2 regions of the Enterococcus avium genome follow, and region 1 is predicted to be linked to the other one. Evidence: a T-box and tRNA genes for the amino acid it is inferred to sense, from the RefSeq annotation. Region 1 holds a T-box; the other holds one or more tRNA genes.
What was found. A T-box is a leader RNA that pairs with one kind of tRNA and senses whether it is charged. The one in region 1 lies ahead of serS (serine--tRNA ligase), so its partner is inferred to be a tRNA-Ser.
Positions count from the first base shown of each region.

Region 2: it has a tRNA-Ser gene. The T-box ahead of serS (serine--tRNA ligase) is inferred to sense a tRNA for this amino acid. The anticodon was not compared.

Region 1 is NZ_NBSL01000002.1:2,649,545-2,658,959, reverse strand. Features, by position in the region: rRNA gene AUF14_RS13340 (16S ribosomal RNA) at 1-1,030, opposite strand, end outside; gene AUF14_RS13335 (response regulator transcription factor) at 1,636-2,325, shown strand; gene AUF14_RS13330 (sensor histidine kinase) at 2,315-3,496, shown strand; T-box leader at 3,532-3,737, shown strand; gene serS (serine--tRNA ligase) at 3,782-5,062, shown strand; gene guaB (IMP dehydrogenase) at 5,163-6,647, opposite strand; gene AUF14_RS13315 (MerR family transcriptional regulator) at 6,755-7,225, opposite strand; gene AUF14_RS13310 (MDR family MFS transporter) at 7,369-8,835, shown strand; gene AUF14_RS13305 (DUF4811 domain-containing protein) at 8,832-9,415, shown strand, end outside.
Region 2 is NZ_NBSL01000002.1:910,354-919,768, reverse strand. Features, by position in the region: gene AUF14_RS04900 (multidrug efflux MFS transporter) at 1-216, opposite strand, end outside; gene AUF14_RS04895 (Cof-type HAD-IIB family hydrolase) at 498-1,304, shown strand; gene AUF14_RS04890 (DUF4357 domain-containing protein) at 1,501-2,283, opposite strand; gene AUF14_RS04885 (DUF2922 family protein) at 2,464-3,141, opposite strand; gene AUF14_RS04880 (hypothetical protein) at 3,205-3,588, opposite strand; gene AUF14_RS04875 (hypothetical protein) at 4,288-4,515, opposite strand; gene AUF14_RS04870 (homing endonuclease associated repeat-containing protein) at 4,936-5,706, shown strand; tRNA gene AUF14_RS04865 (tRNA-Ser) at 5,983-6,070, opposite strand; gene AUF14_RS04860 (TetR/AcrR family transcriptional regulator) at 6,112-6,684, opposite strand; gene AUF14_RS04855 (threonine/serine exporter family protein) at 7,076-7,828, shown strand; gene AUF14_RS04850 (threonine/serine exporter family protein) at 7,855-8,304, shown strand; gene AUF14_RS04845 (TVP38/TMEM64 family protein) at 8,493-9,089, shown strand.

The DNA of each region.
Region 1 (9,415 bases):
TAGAGTGGTCAAAGGATGTCAAGACCTGGTAAGGTTCTTCGCGTTGCTTCGAATTAAACCACATGCTCCACCGCTTGTGCGGGCCCCCGTCAATTCCTTTGAGTTTCAACCTTGCGGTCGTACTCCCCAGGCGGAGTGCTTAATGCGTTAGCTGCAGCACTGAAAGGCGGAAACCCTCCAACACTTAGCACTCATCGTTTACGGCGTGGACTACCAGGGTATCTAATCCTGTTTGCTCCCCACGCTTTCGAGCCTCAGCGTCAGTTACAGACCAGAGAGCCGCCTTCGCCACTGGTGTTCCTCCATATATCTACGCATTTCACCGCTACACATGGAATTCCACTCTCCTCTTCTGCACTCAAGTTTCCCAGTTTCCAATGACCCTCCCCGGTTGAGCCGGGGGCTTTCACATCAGACTTAAGAAACCGCCTGCGCTCGCTTTACGCCCAATAAATCCGGACAACGCTTGCCACCTACGTATTACCGCGGCTGCTGGCACGTAGTTAGCCGTGGCTTTCTGGTTAGATACCGTCAAGGGATGAACATTCTACTCTCATCCTTGTTCTTCTCTAACAACAGAGTTTTACGATCCGAAAACCTTCTTCACTCACGCGGCGTTGCTCGGTCAGACTTCCGTCCATTGCCGAAGATTCCCTACTGCTGCCTCCCGTAGGAGTTTGGGCCGTGTCTCAGTCCCAATGTGGCCGATCACCCTCTCAGGTCGGCTATGCATCGTTGCCTTGGTGAGCCGTTACCTCACCAACTAGCTAATGCACCGCGGGTCCATCCATCAGTGACGCAAAAGCGCCTTTCAAACCGAAACCATGCGGTTTCGATTGTTATACGGTATTAGCACCTGTTTCCAAGTGTTATCCCCTTCTGATGGGCAGGTTACCCACGTGTTACTCACCCGTTCGCCACTCCTTTTCTTTCGGTGGAGCAAGCTCCGGTGAAAGAAAAAGCGTTCGACTTGCATGTATTAGGCACGCCGCCAGCGTTCGTCCTGAGCCAGGATCAAACTCTCATAAAAAGTGTTTGAAACAGTCTTGCGACTGTTAAGCTCAATTGTATTAATTGACTTGCTAGCATATTGCTTGCTATGTTGTTTGCTTCTATTTAATAGAAGCGCCCTACACATTTGGTTTGTTTTATTCGTTCAGTTTTCAAAGGTCTACATCGTTTGTCGCTTTGTTTCAGCAACTTTTATATCTTAACAGGTTGCCAAGCGAATGTCAATAACTTTTTGAAGTTTTTCCGAAGAAATTATCGACATTGTTTTCTGCGACTTTGATAGAATAACTGAAAATCAGCCATCTGTCAACGATAATTTTAGGTGCTCCGAAAAATTGTTTTCTGTTTCAGAACATAAAATAATATAGCAGTTTTATAGGAATTGGTCAATGAAAAAATAAGAATTTTCCCCACTTTTTTTAAACCCGATGAATAAATATAAATGTTGTGTTCTTTGTTCGTTTTTTTGATCAACAAGCCAATTGTTTCAACATCTCAAAGAATTAATTTTCGTCATTTTATTTTTGATTTTTCCTTAACTCAAGGTACTGAGTTTCGCCTTCCTTCGATTTCTTTGGTAAAATAGTAATGTAATTATTTTTTATATGGACGGAGGAACATTTAATGAAAGTATTAGTTGCAGATGATGACAAAGAAATTGTCGAACTACTTAGTATTTATTTGCATAATGAAGGCTATGAAGTTGTAAAAGCATATGATGGAAAAGAAGCGCTAAGTAAACTTCGAACTACTAATGACATTGATCTACTATTATTAGATATTATGATGCCTGTGATGGACGGTATGCAAGTCGTAAAGGAATTAAGAAAAGAATCTCAAATTCCGATTATTATGTTAACAGCTAAAACAACGGATATGGATAAAATCAAAGGGCTCGTTGCGGGCGCCGATGATTACGTAACAAAACCTTTTAATCCTTTAGAGGTTATGGCAAGAGTAAAATCTTTATTGCGCCGTACTCAGATGCATGTTGCGGAGGATCAACCAGATATACTAGAAATCCAATCTTTGATTATCAATAAAGATTCTCATGAAGTAAAAACAGTTGACGGAAAAGAAATTCAATTAACTGCTCTAGAATTCGGTATCCTCTATCTGTTAGCTAGTCATCCAAATCGTGTTTTCAGTGCTGATGAAATTTTTGAACGAGTTTGGAAGCAAGAAAGTATCGTCTCCGCAAAAACAGTCATGGTTCATGTCAGCCACTTACGTGATAAGATCGAAGAAGCGACTGATGGCGAAAAAGTGATCCAGACTGTTTGGGGTGTGGGCTATAAGATTGATGCAAAATAACATTGAGAAAAAAAAGCGTATCACTCTCACCTCAAAGGAAGTCAGTGAATTAATTGCTGAAGGTATTGTCACAGTTATCTTATTACTTCTATTAAATGTGGCAATTATGGTTCTATTCACACAAATGCTTCAGAATTCTCCTGATTTAACTGATGCAATCTATCGTTCAAAAGATATTTTTGCTAATAACTTTGATAGTGATATATTTTGGAGTGGTCGTAATTTTGTTATTCCTTTCTTTATCATTATTGATGGTTTAGTTGTTTTTTGGCGTTTGATTCGGCGCTATCGACAAATGCAGCTCCGTCATATCATAAATGAGCTTCATTACATTGCTAATGGAAATTACAACTATCGAATTCCTTTCGAATTGCGCGGTGATCTTAGTAAAGTTGTTGATAGTATTAACGGATTGGTTGACAGTACTGTTGCTGCTATTGAAGACGAGAGAGAGATCGAAAAATCCAAAGATGAACTGATCACCAATGTCAGTCACGATATTCGGACTCCTTTGACTTCAATCATTGGCTATCTTGGTTTAATTGAAGATGGTCAGTATCAAAGTGATGATGAAATCCTAAAATATACCAGTATTGCTTATAAGAAGGCAAAACAAATGAAGTCTTTAGTAGAAGATTTATTTGAATATTCTAAAGTTCGTCAGCCCTCTGTTCCCGTTAATAATGTATCTTTTGATATGGTACAGTTATTAGAACAATTGGCTGCAGACTTTGAGCTAGAAGCTAAGAAAAAAGATATTCAAATCCAAGTAGAGACACAGGAAAGTCAATTGGTAATGGATGGTGACACAGAAAAACTCGTCCGCGTCTTTAATAACCTGATCACCAATGCATTAAAATATGGAGCTGAAGCCGACAAAATAATCATCGAGATTGAGAAATCAAAAAATGAAGCCGTCGTCACTGTTAAAAACAATGGTACTCCAATCCCCAGAGAAGCCCTTGATCAGTTATTTGATCGTTTTTATCGAGTTGATGGTTCTCGTTCTCAAGAAATCAGCGGAACTGGGTTAGGCTTAGCTATTGCCCAAAATATCATTAATCTTCATGGCGGCTATATCTATGCTCAATCAAATGAGGATTGGACGTCGTTTATTATTCACTTACCGCTTTATAAGAATCAAATAAAGTCTACGCCGGATAATCATTGACTTTAAATTTTTGATTGCTTATACTGTTCTCAATAAGACATGCAGGAAACCAAGTACGTGGGTTTGTTTTTTTAGAGAGTTGATGGCTGGTGAAAATCAACAAAACAACTTAGGGAAATCCAGTTTCGCATACTGCGTTTTTTGAAAGAAAGACCGGGTAACGTCGATATCCGTTAATCAAGTGCAGCTTTAGGCTGAATTTGGGTGGTACCGCGAAATTCAACACCGTTTCGTCCCTATTCATGGGATGAGACGGTGTTTTTTATTTTAAAGGAGGAAAAATCAATGCTAGATGTAAAAATGATCCGTAATAATTTTGCAGAAGTAAATGAAAAATTGGCAACTCGTGGCGTCAAAAAAGATGTCTTGGAGCGTTTCTTGGATTTAGACGAACAACGCCGACAATTATTAGTAAAAACAGAAGAGCTTAAAAAATACCGAAATGATGTTTCAGGCGAAATTGCAAAATTAAAACGTGAAAAAAATGATGCTGCTGATAAAATTGCCGAGATGAAAGAAGTCGGTGTAAAAATTAAAGCTTTTGATACACAAGTGGCTGATATCGATGCACAATTGACTGAGATCGCAACAACTTTACCGAACCTCCCCCACGACTCTGTTCCTATTGGTGAAGATGAAGATGATAACGTCGAAGTACGTCGCTGGAGCGAACCACGACAGTTTTCTTTTGAACCAAAAAATCATTGGGATATTGCTGAAGAATTAGATATCTTAGATTTTGAACGTGGAGCAAAAGTTGCTGGTAGCCGTTTTGTTTATTACAAAGGCTTGGCAGCCCGTTTAGAGCGTGCTGTTTATAACTTCATGCTAGACGAGCATGTCTATGAACAAGGCTACACCGAAATGATTACACCTTATTTGGTGAATAGCAAAGCAATGTTCGGAACAGGACAATTTCCTAAATTTAAAGAAGATGTCTTCCAAGTTGAAGATCGCGATTTAACGTTGATTCCAACTGCTGAGGTCCCGTTGACAAATTACTATGCTGACGAAATTTTAGATGGAAAAGATTTACCGATTTACTTTACTGCTTTGTCTCCTTCTTTCCGTTCTGAAGCAGGGAGCGCTGGTCGCGATACACGCGGATTAATTCGCTTGCATCAATTCCACAAAGTAGAAATGGTCAAATTCAGTAATAAAGAGAATTCTTATGATGAACTAGAAAAAATGACCCAAAATGCAGAAATTATTCTACAAAAACTAAACTTACCTTACCGTGTTATTACTTTATGTACTGGAGACATGGGCTTCTCAGCTGCTAAAACTTATGATATTGAAGTTTGGGTTCCTGCTCAAAATACTTATCGTGAAATCAGCTCATGTTCAAACTGTGAAGATTTCCAAGCACGACGCGCAATGATTCGTTATCGCGATGAAGACAGTAAAGTTCAATATGCGCATACGTTAAATGGATCTGGCTTAGCTGTTGGTCGAACCGTCACCGCTATTTTAGAGAACTATCAAAATGAAGATGGATCAGTTACGATTCCAGAAGTATTAGTTCCGTATATGGGTAATGTAAAAGTTATTAAAAAAGAAGACTAATAGTTAAAACTCTGTTCTTAATTTTAGTCAAAAATAGAGCGGCCTCGTATTGTGAGGCCGCTCTGTTTTCGATTATCAATAATCTGAAAATATTAATCTTTTATTGTTCAACTGAATAGTTTGGAGCTTCTTTTGTAATTTGAACATCGTGAGGATGTGATTCTTTTAAACCATTTCCGCTCATTTGGACAAACTGTGCATTTTCACGTAAATGTTCTAAGTTTCCCGCACCAACGTAACCCATTCCAGCCTTCAATCCGCCAATCATTTGGAAAATAATATCTGCCGCAGTACCTTTGTAAGCCACTCGTCCCTCGATACCTTCTGGAACTAGTTTGTTCGCTTCATTGACTCCACTTTGGAAATAACGATCACTTGAACCTTTTTCCATTGCTCCTAATGATCCCATGCCTCGATAAGTTTTAAATCGACGCCCTTGATAAATTTCAAATTCACCAGGAGATTCATCTGTACCAGCTAACATTGAACCTAACATAACTGCATGTCCACCAGCTGCCAAGGCTTTTACGATATCACCAGAATATTTGATTCCACCATCAGCAATGATTGCTTTGCCGTATTGACGAGCAACAGAAGCTGCATCATAAATGGCCGTCAATTGTGGTACTCCAACGCCCGCAACGACACGCGTTGTACAAATTGATCCAGGACCAATACCAACTTTAACAACATCTACACCTGCATCATATAACGCTTTTGCGCCTTCAGCGGTTGCAATATTGCCGGCAATTAAAGTAGCCTCGGAGAATGTTTCACGAATCTCACGAATTTTACGTAAAACTCCTGCGCTATGTCCATGAGCAGTATCGATTACGATGGCGTCAGCCCCTGCTTTTAATAAAGCTTCTGCTCGTTCAAATGTATCACTAGTAACACCGACTGCCGCCGCAACTAATAAGCGACCATGCTCATCTTTCGCTGCGTTAGGAAATTCAATAACCTTTTCAATATCTTTGATCGTGATTAATCCGCTTAAGCGACCATCTTCATCAACGATTGGTAATTTTTCAATTTTGTGTTTTTGCAGTGTTTTTTCTGCATCCTGTAATTTAGTACCAACTGGCGCAGTGACTAAACCATCCTTTGTCATAACCTCATGGATTGGGATATCATAATCTGTTACAAATCGCATATCTCGGTTAGTAATAATACCGACTAATTTACGATTTTCAAGCGTTTCTACGATTGGCACACCACTAATACGATAGCGACTCATCAAATCTTCGGCATCTTGTACCTTATGTTCTGGTGTTAAGAAAAACGGATCAATGATTACACCGCTTTCTGAACGTTTTACTTTTCGAACCTCATCTGCTTGGGCAACAACACTCATATTTTTATGGATAACTCCAAGTCCACCTTGTCGAGCCATAGCAATCGCCATTTTACTATCTGTTACAGTATCCATACTTGCACTCATCAATGGAATGTTCAGTTTGATATTTTTTGCCAATTGTACACTCATATCCACTTCATTCGGTAATACGTGACTCTCAGCCGGAATCAACAAAACATCATCAAATGTCAGACCTTTTTTTGCAAATTTCGTTTCCCAATTAGACATTGTTCGTTACCACTCCCCAGAATTATTTTTAATAAAAAAACTAACAGAATGAACGAGTGAAGTCAACAACTTGAGGCAAAATCCTCATCTAACATTTATCTTTCTATTTATTCAAACCATTTTTCAAGAAATTCCGTTGTAATTTCACTTTCTTCTTCAATAATCTGATATGTCGTTTTATTTGTTTCAGTATCGCGAATTAAATAAAAGCCTTGCTTATTCATAAAATCATCTAAGTGTATTACTGTATAACGATCATCTATTTGCTGAATTCCCTTAAATACCTCACGTACCAATAATTTTGCTTGATGGATATTCTTTTGTCGCTGGTGGGCTCTTTCCACTGATGCGGTCAATGTGTAACCTTCATCTAAAAAATGCTTAATAATCTCTACCTTGACAACCATTGGTAACTTAAATTTTCGATTTCCGCTCTTTTCACCTGTTGATTCTATATATCCTTTTTGCTCCCAATAGCGAATCTGTCGAGGTGAAACACCCGTTACTTTACTCAATTCACTAATGCCGACTAATAAATCATCACTTTCTAGAAGTTGCTTGACCGTACTATTTTTCACAATGCATCCCTCTCTTCATTTCTGATTATACTTTTGCTAACAATGGTGTCAAGTAAGTTGACAAAGAAATTGAATAGCAGTAAAGTTACAGACGAACAATTATTGTTTCTGAAAATTTCTTAAAAGAGAGAAGGCGTTAGATCGTGAGTAATACGCAAACGGTCGATATTTACGGAAAACCCTACAATCGTTCCTTATTAGTTGTAGTACTATTAATTGGAACCTTCTGTACGGTGTTAAACCAAACATTATTAACAACAGCCTTTCCAGCACTAATGAAAGCTTTTAATATATCTGCTTCTAGTGTTCAATGGCTAACAACTGGCTTCTTGCTGGTAAATGGGATTATGATCCCAATCAGCGCATGGCTGATCAATAAATTTAGTTCAAAGAGATTGTATCTAACAGCGATGACAATCTTTTTGATTGGAACAATAACTTGTTTCGTTGCCCCCAATTTTTCTACTTTATTAATTGGTCGATTAATCCAAGCTGCTGGAGTAGGTATTTCCATGCCATTGCTTCAAAACATCATGTTGTCAATTTTCCCCCCAGAAAAACGCGGCTCAGCGATGGGAATGGCTGGTATCGTCATCGGTCTCGCTCCTGCTTTAGGACCTACACTATCTGGTTGGATCATAGATCATTATACTTGGCGTGACCTTTTTGGTATGGTCATTCCAATTGTCATTTTAGTTTTAGTACTAGCATTCTTTTTGATGAAAAGTGTCATTCAATTATCTAATCCAAGTATTGATGTGTTGTCGGCCTTTTTATCAACTGTCGGCTTTGGTAGCTTATTATATGGTTTTTCTTCCGTAGGTAATGATGGTTGGGGCAGCTCAAAAGTTATTAGTTTCTTAGTCATAGGGGTATTCGTTATCGGTTTATTCGTATGGCGTCAACTACATTTAGAACATCCATTCTTAGAACTACGTGTTTTCAAATCTCCAACTTTTACAATTGCTGCTATTTTAAGCGGTGTCGTAAATATGGCAATGGTTGGTGCTGAAATGGTTCTTCCTTTATATATTCAAAATATTCGTGGTGAATCTGCCTTTCATTCCGGATTGATGCTATTGCCAGGAGCTTTGATTATGGGGTTGATGATGCCGATTACTGGTGCAATCTTTGATAAACACGGAGCTAAACGATTAGCAATCAGCGGGATGTTAATCCTAACCGCAGCTACGTTACCATTTGCTTTCTTGACTCAAGAAACACCAATTGTAATGATTGTTATTCTTTATGCAATACGGATGTTTGGTATATCAATGGTTATGATGCCAGTTACTACTTCCGGTATGAATGCTTTGCCAATGAATTTGATTAGTCATGGTACTGCGGTAAACAACACTTTCCGTCAAGTTGCTAGTTCAATCGGTACGGCTGTTTTAATCAGTATTTTAACTAATGTCACAAAAGACAACTTGCCAAAAGCAAGTTTGCTAAAATCCTTACCTTTGTCTTATAAAGACCAAGCAATCAACGCCACATTATCTGGTTATCATGCTGCTTTCTTCGTAGCTGTAATTTTCGGACTAGTGGGCTTTATTATCACCTTCTTCTTGAAAAACAATAAAAAGATCGAAGGAGGGAATGTAAAATGATTTTTGTTATCACAATTATTAGCGTAATAGCATTTGCTTTAACAAATATTTTTGCTAAAAAAGCTTGGCAAACATTCCTTTCGATTATATTCGCAGCAATATTCTTAGTTAGCCTAGGTTTTATTATTGCAAACGATCACGATCACTATGGTATGAAGAGAGTCACTGAAACGACTACTCAATCATTAACTTCATCTGCTGATAGCAAAGATATGAAGATGTTGCTTTATCAACCACTTGGTAACGGAGAAGAAAAAGTTTTTTTGTATAAAACCAATGAATCACAGATAAAACCAAAATCAACGGGAACAGATCATGTTACGAATCTCGTAAAAAAGGATCAAACAAAATCTCAATTAAAAATAAAGAAATCCTATTGGGTCTACAAAAATAATACTGCGAAATTTTGGTTTAGATTTACTAGTAAAAATCATCTGTTAATCGAAGAAAAAAATATCTTTGAAGTACAAAAAAATTGGCTGGTTTTAAGTACTAAACAAGCTAAAAAGCTAGCAGAAATAGTACAAGAAAATAAAACTTCTATGCAAACTGAAGCAAAGTCGTTTGTCCAAGATAAAGT
Region 2 (9,415 bases), 1.7 Mb from region 1:
CCGATCCGCCAGATTTCCCCAAATCGGAGAAACAATTGCCGCCGCAAAGGCTGTTACCGAGATCGCCAATCCAGAAAACAACTCGACTTGACTTTTCGGTGTTCCCAGTTGTTCAATGTAGACTGGTAAAAAGGGCATAACCAAACTGAAACTGGCACCAGTAAAAAAACAACCGATCCATGAAATCAAAAGATTTCGTCGCCAATTGATTGCCATCTTTTTTAATCCCCTTTCTCTACATTTTCTATGCCTATACTATAGCAGAATCACCGGAAAAAGACTTTTTTCTGCCCTCAGGGACTTTGATAATTTTCTAATATTTTCTGATTATTTAGGCGCTACGGTTGCGTTTTCTAATGGATGTGCTAGACTAAAGCAAAATCGGAATGCTGCTTTTTTCTTGCTTAAGCAAGATTGCCAGATGGGTATTATGTACTGAGAATTCGCTCTGCCTTTCTCAGAAAAATAAATAATAAATACAAAGTAGGAGTTTTTTTATGAAAAAATTGATAGCGATTGATTTAGATGGTACAACCCTAAATCAAGATTCTATAATTACTGATAAGACAGCAAAAACTCTGCGCCGAGCGATTGAAGATGGTCACTCAGTTGTGATCGCTACCGGACGTCCTTACCGCATGAGTAAAAACTTTTATCAGCAATTACAATTAACTACGCCGATGATTAATTTTAACGGCGCCCTTGTTCATCTTCCTGGGAAGAAATGGGCAGATGAACAGGAAACTTCTGTTAATCGGAAGATTGTTTTCGATGTAATGTCGGAAAAGAAAAACTTGAAGCTAGATTTCATCGCCGCTGAAAACCGCGAGACCTTCTTTATCGATGATTTAAATTTCTTCGATCAGCATTTCTTCGCCAGTGATTTTGCAACAAATGATAATTTGTTAACGATTAATACTTTACGAACAAATCCAACGTCTGTTCTATTACGCAGCCAACCTGAAAATGTCGGCAGTGTTTCCGAGGAATTAAAACAGCAATTTGGACATGAAGTTGAAGTCAATACTTGGGGCGGTCCAAATCCGATGTTGGAAGTCGTAGCTAAAGGGATTCAAAAAGCTCATGGACTTAAACGGGTGATTAATAGTCTTAACGTGCAGCAAGAAGATATCTTAGCATTTGGCGATGAACACAACGATGTGGACATGTTAAAATTTGCCGGCTGGGGTGTTTCCATGGTAAACGGGACAGATCAATTAAAATCTGTCGCGGATGATATCACGGAAAAGCCAAATAGTGAAGACGGTATGGCCGATTACTTAACAAAATATCTAGACCTATAAAAAAGCATTTTCGTGAAATCGGGCATGAATATACCCGCTGTAAAGCGATTCATTCATGTGAAAATTTTATACTTTCCTTATAAAAATTGAGGGGGAAATCAGATGATTTTCCGCCTCAATTTTTTTGTATGGTTTGAAAACATAAAAAAGAAATTGACCTTTAATAAGCCAATTTCATTTCAGACTGAATTTCTATTTATTTTACCACGGTATATTCATCAATTGTTTTGCCATCCTTGTCCTTGAAGACGAGCCAGCCATTCGTTCCGGCATAATAAAGAAAGATACCGACTTCATTCACACTCTTAAAGATTATATCCTCTGTTGTTGTATAGTTAGAGATTTTATCGGCATAATCCGCTCTCAATTTTTCAGTTAAGCGTGCACTAAATCCCACCGAACCATCTTTGTTCAAAGGCATTTCCTGTGTTAATTTCGCACCAGCCAACAGCCGCATTTCATTGCGCTTTTGCCAGATAACTTCCCCTTTTGCATTATTATAATCAATATAAAATGGAATTTCGTTGACTTGCTTATTCCAGCGATGCTGAGCCTTTGCTGGTTTAGCCTTGACTTTTTTATTCTCAAAGCCAAAGGTAGTTAATAGCTCGAAAAGTCGTTCCTGATGTCTTGCTACAATAGGATAGCGGTTCACGGCAATTTTTTGCTCCTCAAATAACCCGGCCGTTTTCAGCGCGTTTTTTTGCCAAACCTCCAGCATTTGTTGAGCTAATTCACGGCCTTCAATATCCCACGGAACACTGATCGTTACCAGACTGTCCGCTTCCTTCAGGATTTTTTGGTCAATCGTCTGACCATAATCCACCGACTGCGCTTCACGGCCTTTGAAATACAGTACAAGCTGATCCTTAGTCAAGGCAGGCACCTTTTTCAAGTTGCGAAAAATCATCATCGTACCCTCTTCATCAAACTGGATGCTGGTTGTATCATGATCAATCTCCACTATTAATTTCATCATGGGATTTCCCTCAAATCTTTTTTCTTTAGCATAGTAAAAAAGTTTGATCGAGTCGAGTGATAGGCCTCAGCGAGTCAAAGAAAATCCCTGTCTAAATTTTGATAAAAATGGTACAGAACATTTTACTCAATGATCCACCTCATACCAACGTTGGATTTTTTGATGAGCTGAACACAATGATTACTCTCGTTTACGAATTCGCTCGAGTAACCGCTTTCGTTTTTTCTTAGGTTTTGCAGGTGGAGATTCCTTGTTCACCGCAGCGACGATCGCTTCCTGTGGTGCCTCTTGCGTGCGTTTTCCGGTGACAATCAGCTTCGCTGGGACGGATTGATCGTCTGCCTCGATAGTCAATGGTTCGATTCCCGCAGGAAAACACGCATTGATCAGCATGAATGCTTGACTCTCATTCAAATCCCACGAATGGTAGCCACTTGGCAGCTCAATTGTTTGGACGAAGCGATTCGGCTGCGGCCATTCTTCTGTAATGATTAAATCCTCCGGAATCCGAATCGTTTCCGGAACTTCTCGATTATTATCAGGTGTCTTCGCCTGTTTTATTGGTTCTTCCATTGTTTGGACAGCTGCTGTTTGGTCCGTTTGAGACTGTGCTGATTTTTTGGCAGCTTTTCCATCATTAAAAATGGTTCTTTCTGTTTTTTTGATGATTTTGGCATGGCGGACTTCCTGAAATAATTCAACGCCATTTTTTTCAAATAGTTTTAGTTTCGTCAATTTTGTTAGTGAAGCTTTAATCTCTTCTGCTGATTTGGATAAATCAACATCCTTTATGCGCAGTCGATGGGATTTGCCATCGCTTTTGCCGAATTCTGCTGCTAATGTATAGGTTGTTTGCATATTTTTAGTCCTTTCTAGTTTCTTTTATCTCACTATTTTCTCCATTTTCTCCGCAGGTCCTCGTCATGAGCCGACCAATCCTGCTAAAGGTTCTTTAATAAATTGTGTAAACAAGGTCTTCAGCTTTTCCACAACATAGGTCTTTGCTGGAAACAATTTGATTTCTAATAAGCGCCATTCCTTCTTCTCGAAGTATTCTGTAAAAAACAGATAGTAGCGGCGCAATGAACGATTCGAACGTGTCCGCATAAAAATGTGACGCACAAGATCGGCTAGTACAAAAGCGAAATCCGCCTCTGTTAATTCTTCTCGTACTTGAAGCGCTATCAAACATTCGAGCGCGCCATCGCCATCATTTGTGTCACGATAATACTGACTAATACGTTTTTCTAAATTCTTACGTGTTAAAGTGAATAGTTGGGACTCACTTAAGCCATAATTTTTCATTGATTTATCTCCTTTTTCAAAATAATACTTGTAACTCCTTTTTTAACCCACTGGTGACACCCACTCACCAACCAGAAACATTACTTGTCCACCCTTGAGGAAACCATAAGCCTTTTTCTGAGTTACTTCAACATCAATTTTTTTATATTTTTTAAAAAATAATTAGGGTTTAAGTGGAAAAACTGAATTTTCCGTCATAAATTACAATTATTTCAGCATTTCAAAAAACCTTTTGACCATTTTTAGTAGACGTAAATAACGAAAAAATATGTTTTCTTAATTAGAGGAAAGTATAAATCCCTCACATGAAGGAATAATAGGTATATTCATGACCGACTGCACGAATGAACTTTTCTACACAAGCTATGCATTGAGTTACTGCTAAACGCCGTTAAGCAGAACTAGCATGTCGACAATAAGCAAAAATACTTCAAGATTTTAAAAGCTGTTCTTAATAAAAGCCCCAAAACAAAGAGCTGATCCAAAAATCTCTTAGACTTTTGGATCAGCTCCTGTTCATGAATAAAAAGCAACTCATACGCAGAGTTAGCCGAAATAAACCGAAAATTCATAAAAATTTGAGAAGCACAAAGTAGGTTCCTTCAACCTCGATTCCTATGTTATTGATTTTCTTGGCAACTTGCGAAATTTCTTTCTTAACTTTTTGACACTGAGCACTTATGAATCAGCATTTTCTATTTACTCAATAATCTTTTTTACTTTAAAGGGTTCGGTCCGTTCTGAAGGTTCTTCTTGATCCGCTAAATCAAACAAGATCAGCGCTTCCTTTCCCTCACCCTCCACAATCACTAATTTGCCTAATGGGTCACGGTTATCCTTGACGATCTGAGCTTCTTTCATCAATTCTTTTGGGTCACGTTTTGAAGCGATCGCGTTGCCCAAATTAAAGAATACAGTCTCTTCCATCTTTATTCACCTCTAGTCGTAGCTTTTATAATGTTAAGCGATCAATTCTCTTCACTTTTAAAAAATAAAATTTGCTTATCCTTAGCATAACAGAACCAGCAGTGAACATTGAATAATTGAAAACTTTAGTCCTCTTACATCGATTTCTTAAGGTAAAAAAACATGACACTTATTATCTGTGTTTTAAGCTGAATAATTCTTTTAAAAGGTCCTTATTCATTCTTAATAAATAGAAAATCTATCTAACTTTTCTCGATCTATTGTTGCTATCGCTTAATCTATTAAGTGATAATCTCTTGTCTGTCTCGTCGGAAAATATTTTTTTCGTTTCAAAATTTTAAAATTATTGATAACAATCCTTCATTTAATTTATGGTATCGTTTTCTTAGTCATCGAATGATGTAAAGGAGGATATTGGCCGTGGCAGTAAGAATTACTGAAGAATATTTGATTAAAAAGCTGACCAAATTTGTCGAACAGCATCACCGAACACCAACCGTTAAGGAATTTGGCTATCAAACCCCGATAAGAACAATGTTTAAAAATTATACAACTTTCCTAGAAAGTCAGGGACTCGGCAAAAAACAAGTAATCGAGTATTATACAAAAATCGAAATAGCAGAAAAGCTCCATGCTTTTGTGAGATCGCATCAGCGTGCTCCCAAAGCAAGTGAGTTCGGCTATCGCTATGCCATTAAAAATTATTTTGATTCCTATTTTGATTTTATTAAAGCCCATGGATATGAGTCGTTGTATGACAAATCCCTAGAACTGAAACCTAGAGCTAAACCAAAAAGTAAGCCAAAAAAATCGAGAAAAACAAAACCTAGACAGCCTATGACAATAGACATGGTGATCAACGAATTGCATTTATTTGCAAAGGAGCATGGGCGAACACCGATTTCAACAGAATTGGGGCATATGCATATTATCAACAAATACTTTGGAACCTACAATAACTTTCTTCGCAGCCAAGGCTACCCGCTGAATACTCCTGGTAAAAACAAGCCGCTCACAAAAGATGGATTGATAAAAAAGCTGAATGACTTTATTTCAATAAATGATCGTGTCCCGACACGCAAGGAATTCGGTCAAATCAATCAAATCAAAAAAATCTATGGCTCATTTGACGCCTTTATTAGAGCGAACGGGTATGAACCACTTCCTTCTCGCAGAGCTAAAAAAAGTTAGTATGACCAAGTTTTTCATTGTATTTACCTAACAACTGTTACTTTAAAAAGGAAAAGTAGCGAAAGCAAGCAAAATTGACTTTTTATCAAATGCGAAAACTCATTTTGGATAGTTTAAGCCCCATTTAAGCTTTTTTCCTTATAGTCTACTCAACCCTAATAAACTTTTCATTTTGCTAGCTGCTTTAGTTACCGAAGCAGCTAGCCTCTTTTTGTTTTAACAGCAAAAAAGAGTTGCTCAGCCTAAGCTAAACAACTCTAAACAGGTTGATAAATAAGGAAGGTACGGGACTTGAACCCGTGCACCACATTACTGCGGCTCGCCGGATTTCGAGTCCGGTGCATTACCACTCTGCCAACCTTCCGCAACATTTATCTTACCTTTTTTTGCTTAAATGTCAAGATATTATAAACTATCCAAAACTGAAGTATCTTCATCTTCCAAGATGTTATTAAGGGTACGATTGATCAAATGAACGATCTCATCTTGTGTCGGTGAGATAATACCCGATGACATCAATGTCGCGATACCTGTAACGCAAATCCAAATTCCTACATGTAACGCGTTGATACGTTTTTCAGATAACTGGCTGTATTTCGGATGCTCTAAAATTAATTGGTGGAAGTAATTATAAGAGAAGTCGTGCATTTTCTTTCCGCCACCATACTCTTGTACATATAATGCATTGTATAGATTACTTTGTTCTTTCGCAAAATAAACATAGCTCAATCCTAGGTCAATGATCGTATCACCTGTGCGAACTTCTGGGAAAATATCGTAATATAGGTGATTGCAAATTTCATCTAACAAAGTGTTCTTAAGATCACTCATGTTTTTAAATTCTAAATAGATTGGTTGCGTACTGATTCCCATCTTCTTGGCAATGTTTCGTGCGGTAAATCCAGAAAAACCTTCATTTTCGACAACTTCATAGGCAGCCTTTAGAATCTGGTCCTTGGTGTAAACTTTTCTTCTCATTGTAATTCCTCCCAGAATGTTATTATTTTTCCCGTCATTTTATTTTAATCAAAAACTGATTAGTTTTGCAACCCCTATGTAGGATGTTATCTAAATTTACAGAAACTTTTTTCTAAAATGTGGTGAACTTATGCGGATTTTTTCTTACAAAGGCAGTGTAAACGTTTCATTATTTATGCAATATTTAACTTATTTCATTAAAAAACAAAAGTGTCGTTATACATTAGAATACATTTTTGTTTCTTTAAAGTAAAAATCGTAGCTCAAAAAAAAAGTTTGCTGTTACTTTATTATACTTTCTCTAAGGTTTTCTGACAATCCTTATTCTTTTTCTTGTCTAATTTATTCTTATTCTCTACTATAGTATAGAATAGTAAAGGTGGTTAGCTTGATGGAACAGCAAAATTATGCGCAACTTGTTTTAAATACCTGCTTAAAGGCCGGGAAAATTATGATGGAATCTGGGTCAGAGGTCTATCGGGTGGAAGATACAATGAAACGAATCGCCCTGAACGCGGGGCTTGATGATATACAAACCTACGTAACAGCAACAGGGCTGATCGTTGGCTTCCCATCAGAACAGAATAGCCAGGTGATTCAAATCACACCTCAGTCGATCAATTTGGAAAAAGTGACCGCAGTCAATCAAGGCTCCCGCCAATTCGCTGATGGCGAGCTTTCTCTACCAGAATTTTATCATTATCTAGAAGAAGTCGATCAGGACACACCCGACTTTCCTTATATTTGGAAAATTATTTCGGCTGGTATCGTCAGCAGTACCTTGATGATCATCTTAAATGGTACTTGGTTTGATTTTATTCCGACTTTCATTATCGGAATGATTGGTTTTGGTGTTCACACGTTTTTTGGGAATAAATTGCAGATGAAATTTCTGAATGATTTTGCGGCGGCGCTAATCATTGGCTGTTTGGCTTTATTGACAGTCTCAACCTCGTTTGCTCGTGACGTAAATAGTTTAATTATCGGCTCCATTATGCCTCTTGTTCCAGGTTTAGCTATCACGAATGCTTTTCGTGACATTATGGCGGGCCACTTAATCAGTGGTGTCGCTCGTGGAACAGAAGCTTTATTTATCGCTGGTGCGATCGGCGGCGGGATTATTGTCGCATTTAACTTCTTTTAACGAATAAATTTAGTTGGAGGTCACTCATGAATTTTATTGTCAATTTTCTATTTAGTATGTTTAGCACAATCGCCTTTAGCGTCATAACCAATATTCCTCGGCGAGCTTTTTTAGCGTGTGGTGTCACGGGAGCTGCGGGCTGGATGACTTTTTGGATCTTACAAACGTATTTTCATCAAAATATCGGTATCTCCAATTTTTTAGGTGCCTTAATGATCGGTTTGATTAGCATTCTCTTCTCTAAGATCATGCATATGCCTGTGATTGTATTCAACGTCCCCAGCTTGGTTCCATTAGTTCCTGGAGGCCCAGCTTACATGGCTGTCCGCCATATGATGAATCAGGAATTTACCGAATCAATGGAAAAAGTGGTTACTGTACTCGTCACAGCTGGTGCAATTGCAATCGGCTTTATGTTCACGAATGTAATCGAACGAGCCCTAAAAAGGACCCGTTCTAATTTACGAATGAGATAAACGTGTATAAAACAGAAATTTCTTTTTCTGTTTTATTTGTTTAACCGCTAATGTTGTAAGCGCAACCAATAAATATCTAAAAATATTTTAAGTTTCGCACGAAATTTACAAATTACTACCTCAGACCTATGCATTTTGTGAATTTATCCTTTATACTTCATTTTAGAAAGACAAAGGAGTTGAGTCAGATGAGTGTTGTTCAATCTAGGAAGCTATTAAATATTATTTCGTTGATGGGAATTGCTGTAACCATTAGTTTATCAATCTACTTCTATCGCTTAGGAGTATTTGATGATATGAATTCATTGCAGCAGCTCGTTGGACAATCCCCGATCGCTGGCCCGCTCATTTTTGTTTTGATTCAAATTATTCAAGTAGTCATCCCGATCATTCCAGGTGGAATCAGCCTTGCAGCAGGAGTGTTGATTTTTGGACCGTATTGGGGATTCGTTTATAATTATGTCGGTATCGTAATTGGCTCATTGATTCTTTTCCTAATGGGACGACAGTATGGCAAGCCATTTATTATGCATCTCGTCAGTGATAAGGTTTATCAGAAATACAACCATTGGCTTGATGATCCGCGTTTTGATAAATTGTTCACCTTAGCGATTCTCTTCCCTGTTGCACCAGATGATGCCTTATGTTTAATGGCCAGTCTAACCAATATGTCCTTTAAAAAATACAGCGCGATCATCTTTTTAACTAAACCGGCTTCAATCTTTTTATACAGCTTGGCCTTATTACAAGGTGGCGCCTTATTAGAAAAATTACTCCTCCACTAATTCGCGTTAGTGGTTTTTTTACAGTCTTGTAGGTATCCTTTGTGTAATGCTCTTCAGACACTTAAATACACATTTAATTGACAAATAAGCTGCGAGTTACGTTTTTCGCAGCTTATTTGTCATTCGATATAAGACATTTACAAAATGATCTGTATTAGAGACGCAGCTTCCTTATTTTCGAATGAAGGACCATTCCATTTTCGCGAATTTCATGAAATAATCAAACTTTGAATCGCAGACTTGTGATACCCTAAATAAAAAGCACGATTTATTTTAGATAAATCATTCACTGTTAGAATTGTAGGAGGAATAATGAATTACTTTCG